One region of the Azoarcus sp. DD4 genome, then DNA from elsewhere that is predicted to be linked to it. Evidence: predicted binding sites of a transcription regulator. Region 1 holds the regulator's gene; the other holds the start of a gene.
What was found. Region 1 encodes FNR, which switches genes on or off when oxygen is low (the NO sensors DNR and NnrR bind a similar motif). Its sites were predicted from a motif close to TTGANCTAGNTCAA; they were not measured.

Region 1 (6,299 bases):
TGGACCACGCAGGCTTGTTGCCGCGACTCATCGCCCTTGGGTACAAAGGACCGGTGTACGCGACGTCCGCTACGGTGGACCTGGCAGGCGTCATCCTGCTCGATTCGGCCCATATACAGGAAAAGGAGGCCGAATGGCTCAATCGACATCAGCGTGCCCGCCATGCGAGACGTGGTTGGGATGTCGCACCGCTCTATACGGTTGCGCAGGCTCGCGCCAGTCTGCAGCGTCTGCGTGCGGTGGACTACGACGTCGAGTTGAAACCAGGGCCGGGCGTGCGTTGTGTGTTTCGCAATGCGGGTCATATCCTAGGGTCGGCGATCCTCGAAATTTCCGTCGTGGAAGGAAAGGGAGAGCGTCGGCTGGTGATGACGGGGGATCTCGGGCAGCCTGAGCGCCCGGTGCTACGTGACCCCGCCTTCATCGGGGCGGCTGATTTTCTGTGCGTCGAGTCCACCTACGGTAACCGTGCCCACCGTTCGATGAGCGAGACTGAAGAGGAACTGGCAGCAGTCGTGCACGAGACCCTGAAACGCAGGCGCGGGAATGTCATCATTCCGGCGTTCGCGGTGGGCCGTACTCAGGAATTGTTGTTCGTGCTTGCCAAACTCGTACGTGAAGGGAAGATGGATCCGCTTGAGGTCGTCGTCGATTCGCCGATGGCGTCGGCGGTGACCGAATTGACGGTGCGACATGAGGGGCTTTGGGACGCCGAGAGCCGTGAGCTCTTTGCATGGTCTCAACGTCATGCAGATCGCTTCAAAGTACGTTTTGTGCAGGACGTAGAGGAGTCCATGGCGCTGAACAGTCGCCCCTCTGGTCTGGTTATCGTCTCGGCGAGTGGCATGTGCGATGCCGGCCGGATCAAGCACCACCTGCGCTACAACCTTGGACGTAGCGCTTGCGCCATTGTGATGACGGGATTCCAGGCTGCTGGAACGTTGGGGAGGCGCCTCGTGGATGGCGCACGGGCGGTAACAATCTTTGGTGAGCGCATTCCGGTCAAGGCGAGCGTTCATACAATAGGTGGTCTGTCGGCTCATGCCGATCAGCCCGCCTTGCTCGCCTGGCTGGCGCATTTTTCCAGGCCGCCGCGTCAGACGTTTATCGTACACGGCGAGGCCGGCGCCTCGGCTGCATTTGCCAAAGCCATCGAACATCGGCTCGGTTGGCCGTCTCCTGTCTTGTCGCAGCGCGGGACGCGATACGAATTGTGCTAATCGTTATTCATGGTTGCTGCGCTGGCGGGTAGTGGCAGAATCAGGACGGATGACCGAAGGCAGGATCCCATCATTTCCAGGGTGAAACATGAAGAAGATTGATCGGCTCGATCCCGGCCTGGCTGTAAGGCGGACGGCGCAGCAGCTGCACGAACTGGTGGAAGGTACGTTCGATCCGCTCGGCATGGCTGCGCCCATTGTCCACGCGCAGCTGGCGTGGCTTTCACATCCGCAGGAACTCGCGGAGCGGTTTGCGCGCTTGTCGAGCGACCTGTGGCGTTTGCAGTGGCACACCTGGAACCGCGTTGTGGGCCTGGCGGGCGAGGATCCTATCCGTCCGAACGTCGACGATGCCCGTTTTTCCGATCCGGTTTGGACCGACTCGCCGACTTGGGATCTCACCAAGGAGTGGTACCTGGCGCTGACCCACCACATGCAGGATATGCTCTACGACACTCCGGGGCTGTCGGGCAAGGAGCGCAGACGGGCGGCGTTCTGGTGGCGGAAATGGCTCAACGCGGTGGCTCCGACCAATTTCCTGTGGACCAATCCGGTTGCCTTGCGCAAGGCAGTCGAGACGCGGGGCGAGAGTCTGGCTCAAGGCCTGCACAACCTGCTCGAGGATCTTCGGAGCGGCAATGTCCGAATGACCAATCCGGACGATTTCACTGTTGGCGAGAATCTCGCGACGACTCCTGGGGCGGTGGTGTTTCGCAACGAACTGCTCGAGCTAATTCACTATGCTCCGACGCAGCCCAAGGTGCATGCCGAACCGGTGGTGATCGTTACGCCCTGGATTAACAAGTTCTACATCCTCGACCTTGTGCCGAAGAAGAGCATGATCCGTTTTCTGCTCGATCGGGGGCTGGACGTATTCATCACGAGCTGGAAGAACCCCGACGCTGCAATGCGGGATTACCGGTTCGACGATTACCTGATGAAGGGAGTGCATGCCGCGGTGGAGGCGGCGCGTGCCTTCACCGGAGCGGACAAGGTCCACGCAGCCGGTTACTGCATCGGCGGTACGGCGCTGAGCATGTACATGGCCTGGGCGAACCGCCATTTCGCCGAAGATGCGGTGCCTGTTGCGGACTGGACCTTGTTCACCACCCTGGTCGATTTTCGCAAGCCGGGCGATATAGAGGTCTTCATCGATGAGGCAAGCATTCGCTACCTGACCGACGGCATGGCGCGCAAGGGCTTTCTCGACGGCAAGGAGATGGCTTCGGCGTTCCGTCTGTTGCGTTCCAACAGTCTGATCTGGCATTACGTGGTGCATGGCTGGCTCTACGGCGAGACGCCTCCACCGTTCGACGTGCTGTACTGGAACATGGATACAACGCGCATGCCGTACGCGATGCATGCGTGGTACCTGCGCGAACTCTATCTGCACAACAGGCTGGTACAGAAGGATGCACTGGTGGTTGCGGGCGAGCCCCTGGACCTGGGAATGATCACTCAACCGCTTTACGCGGTAGCAGCCGAGGATGACCACATTGCGCCCTGGGCCGAGACCTTCAGGGTGAACAATCTGGTCATAGGACCAAAGCGCTATGTGCTATCGAGTTCGGGTCACATCCTCGGCATCGTCAATCCTGTGGTCAAACCGCCAAAGCGGAGCTTCCGGGTCGCCGAGGCGCATCGATCCGAAAGCGCGGACGCATGGCTGGAACGCGCCGAACAGCATCAGGGGAGCTGGTGGGAGGACTGGATGCAGTGGTTGAAACCCCGTGCAGGGGCGCTGGTCGACGCGCGGCCGGCTGCCTCGGATGTCTTTCCCCAACTGGCTCCGGCACCGGGCACCTACGTGCTGGAGCGCTGAGTGCGACAACGGCCGGGGTGGCTGGCCCGCGGCCGTCAGCGGCAGGCTGACTGGTGCTGGATCAGTTTCTTGAGGCCGGCACTGTCGAGGATACGAATGTGTTTCTGCTGGACAGCAACCAGCCCTTCGTCCTGGAAGCGCGAGAAGGCACGGGAGACGGTCTCGAGTTTGAGCCCGAGATAGGAGCCGATTTCCTCGCGCGTCATGCGCAGGTGGAATTCTGCAGCGGAGAAGCCGCGCGCAGTAAAGCGCTGCGACATGTTCAGCAGAAAGGCGGCGAGGCGCTCTTCGGCCCGCATGGATCCAAGCAGCATCATCACGCCGTGGTCGCGCACGATCTCGCGGCTCATCACCTTGTGGAACTGGTGCTGCAGGCCCTCGATTTCACGCGACAGTTCCTCCAGCTTCGCATAGGCGATCACGCAAACCTCGCTGTCTTCCAGCGCGATCGCGTTGCAGGAGTGAACTTCGTTGCTGATGCCGTCCAGGCCGATGATTTCGCCGGTCATCTGGAAGCCGGTGACCTGGTCCCGGCCATCTTCGAGCAGCACATCCGTCTTGAACGAACCGGCGCGGATCGCGTAGATTGCTTCGAAGGGATCGCCAGCCCGATACAGATGTTGCTGACGCTTGATCTTGCGTCGTGCGCCGACCAGCTCGTCAAGCCGGTCGATCTCGTTTTCGGTCATCCCGAAGGGGAGGCAGAGTTCCACCAGGTTGCATTGGGAACAGGCCGTCTTGAGTCCTGCTACAGTAATCGGCACTGCTGCCTTCATCTGCACGATACACTTGCTCCGAGTTTGTAGGAGGATCGTCGCGTTGATCCAAGTCAACCACAAAACGCCGGCTTTCTGCCATTGTTCGGCACACATTGCCGCAGCACGATCATGAACGCCCACACAGACCTCATCTTCGATCCGCAACTCATACGCAGGTTCGACATCAACGGACCGCGTTATACCTCGTATCCGACGGCCGATCGTTTTGTCGAAGCGTTCGATGCGAGGGCTTTGCAGGATTGGTTGGCCAGACGGGCGGTTGGCGGGGTTAGCCGACCGCTGTCATTATACTTCCACATCCCGTTCTGTAACACGATCTGCTACTACTGTGCCTGCAACAAGATCATCACCAAGGATCACGGGCGTTCGGCCAAATACTTGAAATATCTGGCCAAGGAGATCGAGATGCAGGCTGCCGCGCTCGGTGGCAGCCGCCAGGTCACCCAGTTGCACCTCGGCGGCGGCACGCCCACCTTCCTGTCGCACGAGGAACTGCGACAGTTGATGGATTCGGTGCGGGCGCATTTCAATCTGGTGCCCAACGGCGAGTATTCGATCGAGGTCGACCCACGCAAAGTCGATTTCGACACGGTCGAATTGTTGGCCACCCTGGGGTTCAACCGTATGAGCGTCGGCGTGCAGGACTTCGCCGAAGACGTGCAGCGCGCGGTCAACCGGGTGCAAAGCGTCGAAGAGACGCGCCTGGTGATCGAAGCGGCCCGCGCCACCGGCTTCAAGTCGGTTAGCATGGACCTTATCTACGGCCTGCCCAAGCAGAACGTGATCAGCTTCAACCGCACGCTTGAGCAGGTGCTGGACATCTCGCCGGACCGTATCTCGCTCTACAGTTACGCTCATCTCCCCGGACTGTTCAAACCGCAGCGCCGCATCCTCCAGAGCGACATGCCGAGTGCCGATGCGAAGCTGCAGATCCTGCAACTCGCCATCCGCCGTCTGACCGAGGCCGGCTACGTCTACATCGGGATGGATCACTTCGCCAAACCCGACGACGAGCTTACCGTCGCCCAGCGGCAGGGCCGGCTGCACCGCAACTTCCAGGGTTATTCGACCCAGGCCGAGTGCGATCTGCTCGCGTTCGGTGTGTCGGCGATCGGGAAGATCGGTCCGGTCTATTCGCAGAACGTGAAGACGCTGGACGAATACTATGACGTGCTGGATCGTGACGAGCTACCGGTATTGCGTGGCATCGAACTGACTGCCGACGACCTGCTGCGGCGTTCTGTAATCCAGGCATTGATGTGCCATTTCGAGCTGTCGATGCAGTCCATCGAGATCGCCCACCTCATCGACTTCCGCGAGTATTTTGCCGACGAGCTGGCGGATCTCAAGGAGATGGAGGCGGCGGGATTGCTCAAGGTAGAGGGCGACTGGATCAGCGTGTTGCCGGCAGGGCGGATGCTGGTGCGCGGAATTGCCATGGTGTTCGATCGCTACCTGCGCGCTGATCGCGAGCGGGCCCGCTATTCCCGCGTGATCTGAGTGCGGCCGGAGCAGCGGGGAGCGTAGAATGCAGGCTTCTCCTTGCTGCTCGAGCCGCGCCTTTCGCGGGCGTTCAAGATTTTCCCATGCCTGAAACCGGCTACTTTGCGGTATTCCTGATTGGTCTTCTCGGCGGCACTCACTGCGTCAGCATGTGCGGCGGCATTGTCGGGGCACTCAGCGTACAGGTACGTACGCCAGCGGAAAGCCGTCGTCAGTGGCCCATCCATCTTGCGTACAACCTCGGTCGTATCGCCACCTATACGCTGACGGGCGGCCTGCTCGGGGCGCTCGGTTCGGTCGGCATGCTGTACGGCGGCGTGCTGCCGGTGCAGATCAGCCTTTACGTTCTCGCCAACCTGATGCTGATCGCGCTCGGGCTTTACCTGACAGGCTTCACTTCGGTGCTCGCGCCGGTGGAGAAGGCTGGGCACCATTTGTGGCGCCGGCTGCAACCGGCGACGCGCAGATTCCTGCCGGCGCATTCGGTGAAGCAGGCGCTGCCGCTCGGCCTGCTGTGGGGTTTCCTGCCATGCGGGCTGGTGTATAGCGTACTTGCGACCGCGCTGGTGACCGGATCGGCCGCGCGTGGCGCGGGATTGATGCTGGCCTTCGGCCTGGGAACGCTGCCCAATCTGCTGCTCGCTGGCATGTTGTTCAAGCGCTTTCGCGATCTCACCCGTAACAGCAAGGTACGCTTTGCCGCGGGCCTGATGGTGCTGGGGTTCGGCGTGTTCGGGCTGTTCCATGCGCCCACCCTGGGCGGTTCGTTGTGGAACGGCGTGGTCTGTCTGGTCTGACGCTCGTCGCCGGGGGACTTCAGTCCCGCGCCAGGGCCTTCAGGATCGGGCAGGGGGCGGGTGCGGTGGTGGCGTGACAACACTGCACCAGTTCGCGCAGTGCGTCGCGCATCTCACCGAGCTGACGCATGCGTGCTTCGATGAGATCGATTTTTGTCTGAGCCAGGTTACGCGCCTT
Region 2 (6,299 bases), 2.4 Mb from region 1:
GACGGCACCGGCCTCCAGCCGCCCCATCGCCGCCAGCACCCACACCACGCTCGCCGCCAGCGCGAGCGCTAGGCCGGCGCCCTGCAGTGCGCGCTGGCGCTGGAAGCCGCTGCGGCTCCACGGCCACAGGTGGTCCCAGGCCTCCGCCGCCAGCCGCGCGGCCACGCCCTTGTCGTCGCCGGCATAGGGCAGCTGCACCGGCTCGGTCAGCATTTTCGGATCGACCATGTTCGCGTTCTCCTTCAGTCCGCGGCCTTAGCGGCCGGCACCGGCTTGATCGGGATGTAATAGCCGTCGGCGCCGATTGGAGTGATCGCCAGACCGGCCTTGCTGCGGCGCTTGCGCTCCTGGACCAGCGGCGGACAGGCGTGGTCGTCGGTGTACAGCACCATGCAGTCCAGGCAGTGCAGGCATTCGCGCTGGTCGATGCGGCCGTCGTCGTCGATCGCCTGCGAGCCGCAGCCGACCGCGCAGGCCTTGCAGCTGGTGCATTCCTGCTTGCGCTTGAGGCCGAACCAGCGGAAGGTCGTCGGCATTGCCAGCGAGGCGCCGAGCGGGCACAGGTACTTGCAGAACGGCCGCTCGGTGAAGATCGACAGCCCGAGCAGGCCGGCGGCGAACAGGGTGTAGGGCCAGCTGCGGTTGAAGATGCCGACCAGGAAGGTGGTCTTGAAGGGTTCGACCTCGGCCAGCATTTCTGCCAGCCCCATCGAGAACACCGACACCGCCAGCAGGCCGGCGAACACGCCGTACTTCACCCACTTCAGCCGGTTGTGCCAGCGCTTGGGCAGTTTGAACTGCCAGCGCTTCAACCCGGCCGCGCCGCCGATCTTGTAGAGCAGTTCGGAGAGCGAGCCGAAGGGGCACAGCCAGCCGCAGAACAGTCCCCGGCCCCACAGGAAGACGGTGACGATGATGAAGATCCAGAACAGGAAGATGAAGGGGTCGGTGAGGAAGAGCTCCCACTGCCACTGGAACAGCAGCGCGTGGAACCAGGTGAGCACCTGGGTGATCGAGGGCTGCGCCATCAGGTGGAAGCCGACGAAACCGATGCTGATCACCCAGCCGGTGTATTTGAAGGCATTGACCGGCCACTTGTTGGTGCGCGTAGCGGCGCGCGTGAGGCGGTCGCGCTGGGCATAGACCACGCCCACCGCCAGCAGCAGCGCGGCGAAGGCGGCGATTTCGACGGTACGCGTCTGCCACACCCTCAGCCACGGCGGCGCCGGCTTCTTCACCTCGGGGCGGCCGCCTTCGAGGTAGTGCGCCGGCAGCCAGTATTCGCTGTCGAAGTTGGCGAAGCTGCGCGCGCCGGTTTCGCGGTCGACCCGGTTGCCGAGGAAGATGAACTTCCACGGGTAGGCGGCGGAGAAGGCATCCGAGCGGATGATGAAGATCGCCGACTCGTTGAAGGCGGGCGCGCCCGGCGCCGCGAGACCGTAGAGGTTGAGGTAGTCGAGGTCGCGGAAGGTGAAGGCGTCCTGGCCCTGGCGCACCTGCACCCGGTCGTAGAGCCCGCCGCGCACGAAGCCGGAGCCCTTGAAGGATTCCTTGCCGGCGCTGCGGATCACGAAGATCGCCTGCTCGTTGGGCTTGAGCTGCGCCATCAGGTTGTTCCAGCTGGTGTCGCCGAGCAGCGCACGGCCGACGTCGGGCTGGTTGAGATGGCCGAACCAGAGCTCGATGAAGGGTTCGTCGCCACGCGGCAGGCCGACCTGCTCCGGCTTCACCGTCAGCCTTTGCACGCTGCCTTCCTTCACCAGCGCCGCCCAGTCGGGCCGTGCGCCGGTTTCGCGGTAGCGTGCCGGCGGCCGCACGGTGCGCTCCAGGATGCCGACCTGGCGCGCCACCGCCGCGCCGGAGGTCATCATCACCTGGTTCTGCGCGATCACGGTGACGGTGGCGCCGGAGATCGCGTCCAGCCCGATGATGTCCTCTTCCGGCCGCGAATGACCGATCTCGATGTTGTCGCCGACGAACTTGCCGAGGTACTGCTGGTTGAAGCGCACCAGCGCGGATTCCGGGATGCCTAGCAGCAGGATGGGCTCGGAGTGCTTGAGGATGCGGCTGCCGGTGAAGCGGCCGGCGGCGTCCATGCCGATCAGCGTCACCACCGGCTTGCCGGAATAGGCAGGGATGTCGGTGATGTCGGTCGAGAGCATCACGTAGCCGACGAGGCGGCGCTTGCCGGCTTCCTCCGCGTAGCCCTCGACGTAGAAAGGCCGGCCCTTGCGCTCGGAGAACGTGCTTGCACCCGGCAGCACCTCGGTGCAGGGCGCGTAATCGCACAGCCTGGGTGCGGTGTTGAGCTCGGCGGGCAGCTTGGCCTCGTAGGCATCGGCACGCACCAGCGGCGCGGCGAGCAGGAAGACAATAAGGACGATCAGCGCTCTGAAGGCGTTCGGCATGTTCATGGTACGGTCCGTTGGGGACGGTGTGACGGCAGTCTAGAAACTGCCGTGGCGGCTGTACTTGTTGCGGGTCAATTTCCGCCGGGCGACCGCCCCCGCCGCCGCACGGAAAAAAAGCGAGGGGCACGCGGCCCCTCGAAACTCACCCCATACAACCCAGCAAATGCAGGATCAGGCTTCCACGATCATCCGGGTGCGCATCTCGAGGTGCAGCGCGTGGCAGAAGTGGGTGCAGTAGCACCAGTACACCCCGAGCTTGTCGGCCTTGAAGGTGACGGACTTGGTTTCCTGCGGATTGACGATGAAATTGACGTTGTACTTCGGGATGGCGAAGCCGTGCGTCAGGTCCTCGACCTTGTCGAGGTTGGTCAGGATGATGGTGACCTCGTCGCCCAGCTTGACCTTGAACTCGCGCGGCTCGAAGGCCGGCGCCAGCGAGGCAATCTTCACCGTGACCTTCTTGCCCTCGCGGAACACACCGGCTTCCTTCTGATCCTTGACCGCGAGCGGGAACTCGTTCATGTCGTAGATCTGCTTCGGACGCAGCAGCTCGCGCTTGAAAATGATGAAGTCGTGCGGCTCGGGGCGCACCGGGTGATCGGCCACCAGCTTCATCTTCTCGCCGGAGATGTCGACCAGCTGCTCGGTCTCGGCGTGCAGCGGGCCGACCGGCAGGAAGCGGTCCTTGGAGAACTTGCAGCCCACCGCCAGCCACTTTCCGTCGGCAAACATGGTTTCCGACTGCGAGGCATTGATATGACCCGGCTGATAGGTGACGTCGAGGCGGTCGACCACGTACTTGGCGTTCTGGTCGCCAGCCTGGAACTTGATTGCCGCGTCGACATTCCACTTCACGATCTGGCTGTCGAGGAAGAGCGTGGTGTAGGCGTTGCCGCGGCCGTCGAACGCAGTGTGCAGCGGACCGAGGCCGATCTCGACCTCGGCGACGATGGCCTTGTCGAGTTCGGGCAGCGTGCCCTCGAACCATTCCAGCACCTTGGCGAGTTCGATCACGGTCGCGGTCGGCGACAGCTTGCCGGCGCAGATGAAGTACTTGCCATCCGGGCTGGCATTCACGCCGTGCGGGTTTTTCGGCACCGACACATAGGCAGTGAGCGCGGTCTTGGGGTCGGCGTTGGCGGCACGGGTGCCATCGACCACCGGCACCTTCGAATTGCCGAAGGTGGTGAACTTGCCGGCCTTCACCGCGGCTTCGATGCGGGCGATGTTGAAGAACAGGCAGGCGTCGCGCTCGGCCGACATCATGCCTTCGTAACGGAAGCCACCCTCGGTGTTGTACTGGTTGGTCGCGGCAAGCTTGCCGTCGTAGGACGTCGCAACGAGGTCGCAGTTGCCGTCGATCAGCACCTGCCAGCGCACTTCCATGCTCTCCGCATCCACGCAGGAGAACAGCGTGCGGTACTTCTCCGGCGTTTCCATGTCGCGACCGTCGTTGGGCAGCGGAATATGGAACTCGGCCCCGCAGAATACCCGCGTGGTGTAGTTGATCGCCGGATCGACCGGGTCGCGCTTGTCCGGAAAGATGCCGTGGAAGCCCTGCACATTGGGCAGTTCGGTGATCTTGTCGCAGATGAAGTAGTCGAGCCTGATACGGGCGATGCGGCTGTTGATCTTGTCGTTGATCCAGGCGTAGCGGCCGTCGTAGTTGCCGTCCTTGTAGGACGCATGGGTGTGGTGGGTATCGCCGACGGTGTATTTCAGGCTGCCGTCGGGCTTGGTGCCCATGATGGCCTTGGATTCGTTGGTGATCCCCCAGCCGACCAGCGCATCCGGCACGAAGCAGGGCACGCGGTGCAGTTCACGCCCCGAGGGCAGGCCGAGCACGCGGAAGTCGCCGGTGTGGCCACCGCTCCACAATCCGTAGTAGGTGTCGAGCTCACCCGGCTTGAGGTGGGGGCCGTGGCCGTCGTCGGCCACTGCCGCGGCAGGCGCAGCGGCCGCCGGAGCAGCTTTCTTCTCCTGGTTGCAGGCCGACAGGCCTACAGTCATGCTGGCTCCGGCAAGACCCGCGACCGCCGCGGTATTCAGGAACCTGCGGCGGCTCTGGTCCGGCTGGGCGTCCGGCATGTTGTCTTGTTCTCGGCTCATGGTCTCGTGACTCCGTTTCAGATGGGATGAGGTCTGTGACGGAGGCATTCTCGGAGCCAGGGCTGCCGGAATCCTTGATTCACCGCAAGAATGAAAAATCCGCAGGCCGAAACCGCCGACGCGGCCCGCAAACGACAAGGCGGCCACCAGGGCCGCCTCGGGATGCATTCGGGCGGGGCGGAGCGCACGCCCCGCCGCACACCGGCAAGCGCTTACTGGCGCGCGACGCTGGTCGGCGCCACGACCGACGCTTCCGGCGCAGCCGACACCGGGCGGAACTCCGCGCGAGGACCATGATTGACCGGCAGCACCTTCTGCTCCGCCACTTCCAGGGCCGGCTTGGCCGTTGCCTGTGCCTTGCGTTCGGCACGGGCGCGCTCGATGGCGGCCCAGTCGGGACCGGCCAGGGCCGATCCGGCCAGGAGGCTGAGGGTGACGGCCATCAGGCCGGTAAGCATCTTGGAAAACATGTGCGGGCTCTTCTCGGTGAATGGTGATCAGGCAGGATGACTTCGCCATCGCCATCCGCTACGGCAAGCGCAAGCCAGGCCGCGGCCGCACACGGATGCTTTGGACCGCCCCATTCCGCAAGATATATGCCCACGCGAATAATCATTATTCGCAAACGAACCGCGCCAGACTCCGCGGCGTTGTGCTAGGCGCACGAGGGAAAAGTGATGTTTGATTCATCACAACCACACTGTTGTTGTGGTTTTTGCAACCTCACCACTCGCCCGGCCCCGCGGGCAACACGCTGTGCCGCGGGCAACAAAAAAGCGCCCCGAAAGGCGCTTTCTTGATGATGCTTGGCGGAGACGGAGGGATTCGAACCCTCGATGCGAGTTTTAGCCCGCATGCTCCCTTAGCAGGGGAGTGCCTTCGACCTCTCGGCCACGTCTCCAACACGAAGGCGGCACTATATAGATTCCGCCCCGCGTGGTCAATTTCCGTTCGACATCCCCTAGTGCTTTCCTGCCAAGTGCCATCGCAAACCGCAGCGACGCAATCACAGGCACTTGCCGGGAGCGCCCGGACGACGTCGCTCAGACGCCCTGGTCGAGGCCGAAGGCCTTGTGCAGCACGCGCACGGCCAGTTCCAGGTACTTCTCGTCGATCGCCACCGAGATCTTGATCTCGGAGGTGGAGATCATCTGGATGTTGATGCCTTCCTCGGCCAGGGTACGGAACATCTTGGATGCCACGCCCGGATGCGAACGCATGCCGACGCCGACGATGGAGACCTTGCACATGGTCTTGTCGCCTTCGATCGCGCGCGCGCCGATGTGGCTCCTGACACCTTCCAGGATGGCAACCGCCTTGTCCAGGTCGCCGCGGGCGACAGTAAAGGAGAAATCGGTGGTGCCGTCATGGCCGACGTTCTGGATGATCATGTCGACGTCGAGGTTGGCGTCGGCGATCGGCCCGAGGATCTGGTAGGCAATACCGGGCTTGTCGGGCACGCCGAGCACGGTGAGCTTGGCTTCGTCGCGGTTGAAGGCGATGCCGGAGATAACGGGCTGTTCCATGTTCTTGTCTTCCTCAACGGTGATGAGCGTGCCCTCTCCTCCTTCCTGGAAGCTCGAGAGGACGCGCAGCTTGACCTTGTACTTGCCGGCGAATTCGACCGAGCGGATCTGCAGCACCTTGGAGCCCAGGCTGGCCATCTCGAGCATTTCCTCGAAGGTGATGGTGTCCAGCTTGCGGGCTTCGGGGACGATGCGCGGGTCGGTGGTATAGACGCCGTCGACGTCGGTATAGATCTGGCACTCGTCGGCCTTC

Region 2: a site for FNR is predicted at 2,473-2,486, ahead of CJ010_RS19285 (NosR/NirI family protein). Genes of this name have one in related genera too.

What each region holds. Positions count from the first base shown of each region.
Region 1 is NZ_CP022958.1:1,807,996-1,814,294, forward strand. Features, by position in the region: gene CJ010_RS08505 (MBL fold metallo-hydrolase RNA specificity domain-containing protein) at 1-1,220, shown strand, start outside; gene CJ010_RS08510 (alpha/beta hydrolase) at 1,309-3,042, shown strand; gene fnr (fumarate/nitrate reduction transcriptional regulator Fnr) at 3,078-3,818, opposite strand; gene hemN (oxygen-independent coproporphyrinogen III oxidase) at 3,930-5,321, shown strand; gene CJ010_RS08525 (sulfite exporter TauE/SafE family protein) at 5,408-6,121, shown strand; gene CJ010_RS08530 (MerR family transcriptional regulator) at 6,141-6,299, opposite strand, start outside.
Region 2 is NZ_CP022958.1:4,172,888-4,179,186, forward strand. Features, by position in the region: gene CJ010_RS19280 (transcription regulator) at 1-228, opposite strand, end outside; gene CJ010_RS19285 (NosR/NirI family protein) at 243-2,414, opposite strand; gene nosZ (TAT-dependent nitrous-oxide reductase) at 2,583-4,520, opposite strand; gene CJ010_RS19295 (hypothetical protein) at 4,733-4,990, opposite strand; tRNA gene CJ010_RS19300 (tRNA-Ser) at 5,328-5,421, opposite strand; gene CJ010_RS19305 (aspartate kinase) at 5,564-6,299, opposite strand, start outside.